Regions from separate parts of the Cellulophaga sp. L1A9 genome, predicted to be linked through region 2. Evidence: riboswitches for the same ligand, from Rfam matches in the RefSeq annotation. Region 2 holds a riboswitch; the other holds the start of a gene.
The links. Region 2 has a riboswitch for thiamine pyrophosphate ahead of thiD (bifunctional hydroxymethylpyrimidine kinase/phosphomethylpyrimidine kinase). Riboswitches for the same ligand answer to the same signal wherever they lie in the genome.

Region 1 (4,221 bases), 1.6 Mb from region 2:
CCTAAATGTTCTTTTGGCGTTACATAACATAACATTGCACAGCCGAACCAGCCAATCATTGCAGCACCGATACCTGAGGTAATATGGTCATAACCTGGAGCAATATCCGTAGTTAAAGGTCCTAAGGTATAAAAAGGAGCTTCATCACAAAGTTCTATTTGCTTCTCCATATTTTCCTTAATCATATGCATTGGAACGTGACCAGGGCCTTCTATAAAGCATTGAACTTCATGCTTGCGTGCAATTTTCGTTAACTCTCCCAAAGTTTCTAATTCTGCAAATTGCGCTTCATCATTAGCATCTGCAATAGAACCAGGGCGCAATCCATCTCCTAAAGAAAAAGCGACATCATATTGTTTTAATATTTCGCAAATATCTTCAAAATGGGTATATAAGAAACTTTCTTTATGATGCGCTAAACACCATTTTGCCATAATAGATCCACCACGAGAAACAATGCCTGTAACACGTTTAGCAGTCATAGGCACATAGCGCAAAAGAACACCTGCATGAATGGTAAAATAATCTACCCCTTGCTCTGCCTGCTCTATAAGCGTATCTCTAAAAATTTCCCAAGTAAGATCTTCTGCGACGCCGTTTACTTTTTCTAGTGCTTGGTAAATAGGCACTGTTCCTACCGGTACTGGTGAGTTACGAATAATCCACTCTCGTGTTTCATGTATATTTTGTCCCGTAGACAAGTCCATAATATTATCTGCTCCCCAACGGCATGCCCAAACGGCTTTTTCTACTTCTTCTTCAATAGAAGAGGTAACGGCAGAATTACCGATATTGGCATTTATTTTTACCAAAAAGTTACGTCCCAATATCATTGGTTCTGCTTCTGGGTGATTGATATTTGACGGAATTACAGCTCTACCTCTAGCTACTTCTTCCCGCACAAATTCTGCGGTAATCTTATTGGGTATGGATGCACCGAAATGTTCGCCTTTATGTTGTTTTGCTATCTCCGTCATTTCCTCCATACGCTGATTCTCACGAATAGCGATGTATTCCATCTCCGGGGTTATAATTCCCTTTTTAGCATAGTGTAATTGGGTAACATTTTTACCCTCTTGAGCGCGCATTGGTTTCTTCAATAGCGAAAAACGCATATGGTCTAGGCTCTTGTCATTTAAGCGTTGGTTGCAATATTCAGATGTAAAACTATTCAATTGCTGTACATCTCCGCGGTCTAAAATCCACTGTTCACGGATTCTATCAATACCTTGATGCACGTTAATAGATTTACTCGGATCAGTATAAGGTCCGGAAGTATCATAAACAGTAACCGCTTCATTTGGCCTAAGCTTGCCTGTAAGTGAGTCTTTGGTATCACTCAATGCAATCTCTCGCATGGCCACTTTTAATTGTGGATGCAATTTACCTGCTACATAAATCTTTTTTGAATTTGGAAAAGGTTGTGTCGTTAGCTTTTCGTTTTTTGGTGCGGTGTCTTTGCTTTTCATATTTTGTGAGAATTTAAGTCTTCGTGATATAAATAAGAATGTAGTGTGTAGTTTTATAAATTATCCGCCTTGTGTTGCTTTGATAAGCAGAACTACATCATTCTCAAAAAGAATTTCGTACTTCCAGAAATCTTTAGAAATAACCGTATTATTAATAGCGACAGCAATACCATCTTGAGTGGCCTTGAGGTGATTAAGGAGGTGAATAAGATTCGAATTTTCTTCGATGTCCACTCTTTTTTCGTTTACAACAATAGAAATCATGTACAGGATATTTTTAAATATGCTGTAAAAATTAAAAGATGAGAATATTCTTTGAAAAAGGAGGTGTTTAAGAACAAAACACACACATATGAAAAGGTTGCAAACACCCATTTCAAGGTGCTTTTCAACTTTTCCCTTCGGCGGTACTAACCGCATCAGGTTCAAAGGGTATGTCTCAGTTCCAAAATAGGAACACCCCTAAAGTTTACTCCGTAAAACTATAAAAAAACAATGGAACTAAAGAAGATTTGATCTATAATAAATAAGAATTAACAATTTAGTAATAGGGCTATAAAAAAATAACACTCCTAAAACTAGGAGTGTTATTTAAAATTTTAATTATAAATGAATGCTTAATTGGCTACTTCACTAATAAATTTAATACGATACAATCGAAGCTCTTCTTCTTCATAATCGCCCTCAAATTCATTCAAGGCCAAATCTATATTATCAGAATCTGCTTCTAAAAAATAATCGTGCAACTCTTCTTGCTGATCTTCATCTAAAACATCATCTACCCAATAGGAAATATTTAATTTGGTACCACTGTAAACGATCTGTTCCATTTCCTTTATCAATTCAGGAATGGCTATCCCTTTTGCAGAAGCAATATCATCTAATGGTAATTTGCGATCAACATTCTGAATGATATATAATTTTAATGCAGAATTGGCTCCTGTACTTTTTACGATTAAATCATCTGGGCGGGTAATCTCATTATCCTCCACATACTTTTTAATAAAATCTACAAATGGCTTCCCGTATTTTTTTGCTTTACCTTCTCCTACTCCATGAATATTTACAAGTTCTTCTAGGCTAATAGGATACTTTAAAGCCATATCATGTAGTGATGGGTCTTGAAAAATTACAAAAGGAGGTACTTCTAATTTCTGACCTTGTCTTTTTCTCAAGTCCTTCAATACTTTAAGTAACGCCTCATCTATTACGCCACCGCTACTTTTTGCAGCACTGACAATAGCATCATCAGCCGCTTGATTGTATACATGATCTTTAGTCATCATAAAGGAAACAGGATTTTTAGCAAATTCCGCTCCTTTATCCGTTACATGTAGTATTCCGTACTGTTCTATTTCTTTACGTAGATACCCCGCTACTAAACCTTGGCGCACTAATGCCATCCAATGTTCTTTGTCTCTGTTAGCTCCTATTCCAAAAAATGGTTTTTCATCTGTTTTATGAGAAGCGATAATCGCATTTACTTTTCCTGTAAGTACTTTTACGATTTCTTTAGATTTAAATTTTTCCATGGTACCCTGTACCACTTGAATCACTTTAACTAAATCTTCTTTAGCTTCTTCTTTGTCTTTCGGGTTTTTTGTGTTGTCATCCATGAGCGCTCCGTCTCCGTTTACATCATCAAAATATTCTCCGAAATAATGTAGAATAAATTTTCTTCTAGACATAGAAGTTTCCGCATAAGCTACCATTTCCTGTAACAAGGCATTACCAATTTCCTGTTCTGCAACAGGCTTACCAGACATAAATTTTTCTAACTTCTCAATATCTTTGTAGGAGTAAAAGGCCAAACAATGACCTTCGCCACCATCTCTACCTGCTCTACCCGTTTCTTGATAATAACTTTCTATACTTTTAGGAATATCATGGTGAATAACAAACCTTACATCTGGTTTATCAATCCCCATTCCAAAAGCGATCGTTGCCACCACAACATCTACACCTTCCATCAAGAACATATCCTGATATTTTGATCGTGTTTTGGTATCAAATCCGGCATGATAGGGTACAGCGCTGACACCATTTACCTGTAGTACTTGAGCGAGTTCTTCTACTTTTTTTCTACTCAAACAATAAATAACACCAGATTTACCAGAATTTTGTTTGACAAAACGTATGATATCTGCTTCTATATTTTGAGTTTTAGGACGTACTTCATAAAATAAATTAGGTCTATTAAATGACGCTTTAAATAAATCAGCATCTGTAATTCCTAAGTTTTTTATAATATCCTCTTGTACTTTTGGCGTTGCTGTAGCGGTAAGCCCTATAATAGGAATCGTATCGTCTAAGCGACTAATAATATTTCTTAAATTTCGATATTCAGGTCTAAAATCATGTCCCCATTCGGAAATACAATGCGCTTCATCAACGGCAACGAATGATAATTTTACAGATTGTAAAAACTCAACATACTCGTCTTTAGTTAATGATTCTGGCGCCACGTAAAGTAATTTAGTGATACCACTAGTAATATCACTTTTCACCTGTTTTATTTCTGTTTTGGTCAATGAAGAATTCAAAACATGAGCAATACCGTGCTCTGAAGAAATACCACGAATGGCATCTACTTGATTTTTCATTAACGCAATAAGTGGGGAAACTATAATTGCAGTACCTTCTTGCATTAATGCAGGAAGTTGGTAACAAAGCGATTTTCCACCGCCAGTGGGCATTACTACAAAACAATTTTTACCTTCAAGAATACTTGTAATAACACTTTCCTGAAGTC
Region 2 (4,221 bases):
ATTTAAAAACGGACATTTATCCACCATTTATTCTGGTATTTTTAGAAAGATAGATGGGGTTGTACAGGAAAGAGAACGCATTACTTTATTTGATGATGATTTTCTAGATCTTGATTGGAGCTTTACCGCACAAAAATCCACTAAAGTTATTATTCTAATTCATGGCTTGGAAGGCAGTGCTCAAAGACCGTATATAACCGGTAGCGCTAAGCTTTTTAATCAAAACGGTTATGATGCTTGCGCTATTAACTTGAGAAGCTGTAGCGGTGTCCCCAATAACTTATTCCGATCATATCATTCTGGAGCAACAGAAGACCTAGAAGCTGTAATTCAACATCTATTAAAGAATAAATCATACACAGACATTTACATTAATGGCTTTAGTCTTGGTGGAAATTTGACTTTAAAATACTTAGGAGAAGATCGCATCATCCCCAAAGAAATTAAAGGAGCAGTAGCTGTTTCTGTTCCCTGTGACCTCTATAGTTCATTAAAGCAATTATTGCGCCCTAAGAATGCATTATATGCTGCGAGATTTAAAAAACATTTGGTAGAAAAACTACGGGCAAAGCAAGCACTTTTCCCTGATAAAATTTCAGATATAGATATTGCTAGTATTAAGACACTAAAAGATTTTGATGACATTTATACGAGTAGAGCCCATGGGTTTACAGACGCTATAGATTATTATACCAAATCTAGTTGCCTACAATTTTTACCCAATATTAAAATTCCAACACTGATTATAAATAGCAAAAATGATTCCTTTTTAGGTCCAGAATGCTACCCATATACCGAAGCTGAAAAAAATAAAAAACTTTTTCTAGAAACCCCAAATTTTGGTGGTCACGTAGGTTTTTATGGCGTTAAAAATACGACCTACACAGAGAAAAGATGTTTAAATTTTTTGAATGAACTTTAATAATAAGTTAGAATACTTATCTTAGTACATTAATTAACTCAGTTTAGAAATGAAAAGAATAGTTGGCATTTTAGCGTTATCAGTACTTTTAGCTAGTTGTGGTGAAAAAAAAGAAGAAAAAAAAGATGGTTTTGAAATGAACCGAGCCAAAACAGAAAAGAAAACTGAAGTTACAAAGGAAGAAGTTCCTGTAGATATGGACAATGACGGTATTGGTCCTTTTAAAAATATTTCTTTCCCTGCAGAGATAGATACTGAATTGGCTGCCAAAGGTGAAGCTAAATATAGTGGAATTTGTACGGCATGTCATATGCCCAATCAACGATTAATAGGCCCTGCTTTATCTGGTGTTTACGAAAGAAGAAATCCTTCTTGGGTCATGAACATGATCATCAACCCAACAGAAATGATAAAAGAAGATCCAATCGCAAAAGCATTACTTAAAGAATATAACAATGCTATAATGCTTGATAATAAATTATCTGAAGACGATACACGAGCTATTGCCGAGTATTTAAGAACTTTATAATATACCTTATTAGCTATATACATGTTCGTTAGGGGTGCTCTTTATGGGCTGAGAAATTACCCTTTGAACCTGATTTGTTTAATTACAACGAAGGGAAACGAGTAATGCTAAATAACAACATACCTGTTATTTAAGCAGCCGTTCCTTTTGTGACAAAACCTTTGCACAACAATGGCTCTAAAAAAATTTAACACGGTACTATCCATTGCAGGAAGCGATTCAGGAGCCGGTGCTGGCATCCAAGCAGATTTAAAAACGATTAGTGCTTGTGGCGGTTACGGTACCTCTGCAATAACAGCACTCACGGCACAAAACACCCTTGGCGTTTTTGACATTCACCCCATTCCTACACTACATTTAAAAAAACAAATTGAAGCCATTCTTGATGACATTGGAGCCGATGCCGTTAAAATTGGTATGCTTCACGGCTCAGAATCTATACGAACTGTAGTTCATTGCTTAAAAAAGTACCCTATAAAAAATATTGTTGTAGACCCTGTAATGGTTGCCAGCTCAGGAGATTCCTTATTAGAGGATAACGCCATTGCCGTCTTGAAAAAAAAACTCTTCCCAATGGCTAGGCTAATTACTCCTAACATTCCAGAATGTGAGTTATTACTAGACGAACAAATAAATGAAAAATCAGATTTAAAAGCATTAGCTAAAGCATTAGGCAGACAACATAACACCTCTGTTTTATTAAAGGCCGGTCATTTGCAATTAGACCTCTTAACTGATGTTTTTTACAACAATGAAAATGACTCCCTACTTATGTTAAGTTCAAAAAAAGTAGCTTCTAAAAACACCCATGGAACTGGTTGCACACTTTCGTCTGCTATTGCCACTTTTTTAGCGCAAGGAAATTCTTTAGAAGATGCCGTAAAAAAAGGAAAGAATTATTTAGAGCTTGCCATTATAAAAAGTAGAAGCCATATCCTTGGAAAAGGATATGGCCCACTACATCATTTTTATGAATTCTGGTAATCTTTATTCATCATAATTAAAACCATCTGCAACTACTTTGTATTTAGGGTCTTCTAAAACATTCACATCTACAATATCATCTGCCGTAGCTAATAGTTTAATACAATCTTTACTCAAGTGCTTTAAATGTAATTTCTTCCCAGCATTTTTATAACGTTCTGAAAGTTTGTTGACTGCTTCAATCCCAGACATATCTGCAATACGGCTGTCTTTAAAATCTATAACTACTTCTTCAGGGTCATTTGCAACATCAAACTTTTCTGTAAAACCAGTGGTAGAGCCAAAGAATAATGGGCCAAATATTTCATAGGTTTTAACACCGTTTTCATCTGTACTTTTTCTAGCTCTAATTCGTTTTGCATTTTCCCAAGAGAAAGCAAGAGCAGATATAATAACTCCGATAAATACCGCTATTGCTAAATCGAAAAACACAGTTATTGCTGATACTGCTATTAGAACAAAGGCATCAGATCTAGGAATTTTCTTCAATATTCTAAAACTAGACCATGCAAACGTTTCTATAACCATCATAAACATCACCCCAATCAATGCTGCTATTGGAACTTGTTCAATATAGGTATCTGCAAACAAAATAAAAGAAAGTAAGGTTAATGCCATTACAATACCTGACAAACGGCCTCTACCCTTAGCGTTGATGTTAATTACCGTTTGGCCAATCATACCACAACCACCAGTACCTCCTAGTAATCCACTAGCGATGTTCCCCATTCCTTGTGCGACACATTCTTTATTACCTCTACCGCGACTATCTGTTAATTCATCGACCAAATTCAAGGTCATTAAACTTTCAATTAATCCAACGCTAGCGGCTAAGAAAGCATAAGGCAAAATGAAGGTAAAAGTATCTAAATCAAAGGGTAACAATTGCCATAACTCTTTATTCGGAGTCGGAAATTCACCACTTAAACCATCTCCACCACCTTCTCTAATATAAGAACCTACAGTGGTTACATCTAAATCTAAAAGAATAGCTCCAAACGTAGTTATCAAAATAGCCGTTAGTGCAGCAGGAATTTTTGTGGTAAGCTTAGGTAAAAAATGAATTATACCCATCGTAAAAAGCACCAGCCCAATCATTAGGAATAACTCAGGACCGTGCATAAATACACTCATATATTTCTCAACGGCATCAGGGTCTGTATTTGGCACCTTATGACTAAACATTTTAACTTGAGCCATAAATATTACAATGGCTAAACCGTTTACAAATCCCATCATTACGGAATGCGGTATTAGACGAACAAAGCGGCCTAATTTTAAAACTCCGGCAAATATTTGTATTAACCCCATTAAAATAACGGCTCCTAATAAATAATAGTAGCCCATATTTTCCACAGGGATATCAAACTCTAAACCTCTTACATGACCTTCTTTAATTAGGTTCACGAAAATTACAGCTACAGCACCCGCAGCTCCAGAAATTAACCCTGGTCTACCTCCAAATATTGCAGTAATTAATCCTATTATAAATGCTCCTGATAATGCAACTAAAGGATCTATGTTTGCCACAAAAGCAAAAGCAACCACTTCTGGAATCATCGCTAGAGACACAGTAACTCCTGCGAAAAAATCGTTTTTAGGATTTGAAGTAAGTTTTTTAATAAAATTCATTTCTTGTACTAATTTTTTTGAAGTTGCAAAAGTACCACTTTTCAACTGCGCAATACTACCTATCACTAATTATAACATTATTAACAGATTAGCCCTTTTCTTTTTAATAATTCCTAAATAAATCTGAAAGAAATATATGAAAAAAACCGCTGCA

Region 1: linked by a shared signal. The riboswitch ahead of thiS (sulfur carrier protein ThiS) and the one ahead of thiD (bifunctional hydroxymethylpyrimidine kinase/phosphomethylpyrimidine kinase) in region 2 are both predicted to bind thiamine pyrophosphate.

What each region holds. Positions count from the first base shown of each region.
Region 1 covers NZ_CP047027.1:3,135,779-3,139,999, reverse strand. Annotated here, with positions in the region: gene thiC (phosphomethylpyrimidine synthase ThiC) at 1-1,469, opposite strand, end outside; gene thiS (sulfur carrier protein ThiS) at 1,530-1,733, opposite strand; TPP riboswitch at 1,849-1,943, opposite strand; gene recQ (DNA helicase RecQ) at 2,087-4,221, opposite strand, start outside.
Region 2 covers NZ_CP047027.1:1,569,134-1,573,354, forward strand. Annotated here, with positions in the region: gene GQR94_RS06660 (YheT family hydrolase) at 1-922, shown strand, start outside; gene GQR94_RS06665 (cytochrome c) at 972-1,451, shown strand; TPP riboswitch at 1,472-1,564, shown strand; gene thiD (bifunctional hydroxymethylpyrimidine kinase/phosphomethylpyrimidine kinase) at 1,623-2,435, shown strand; gene GQR94_RS06675 (SulP family inorganic anion transporter) at 2,439-4,067, opposite strand.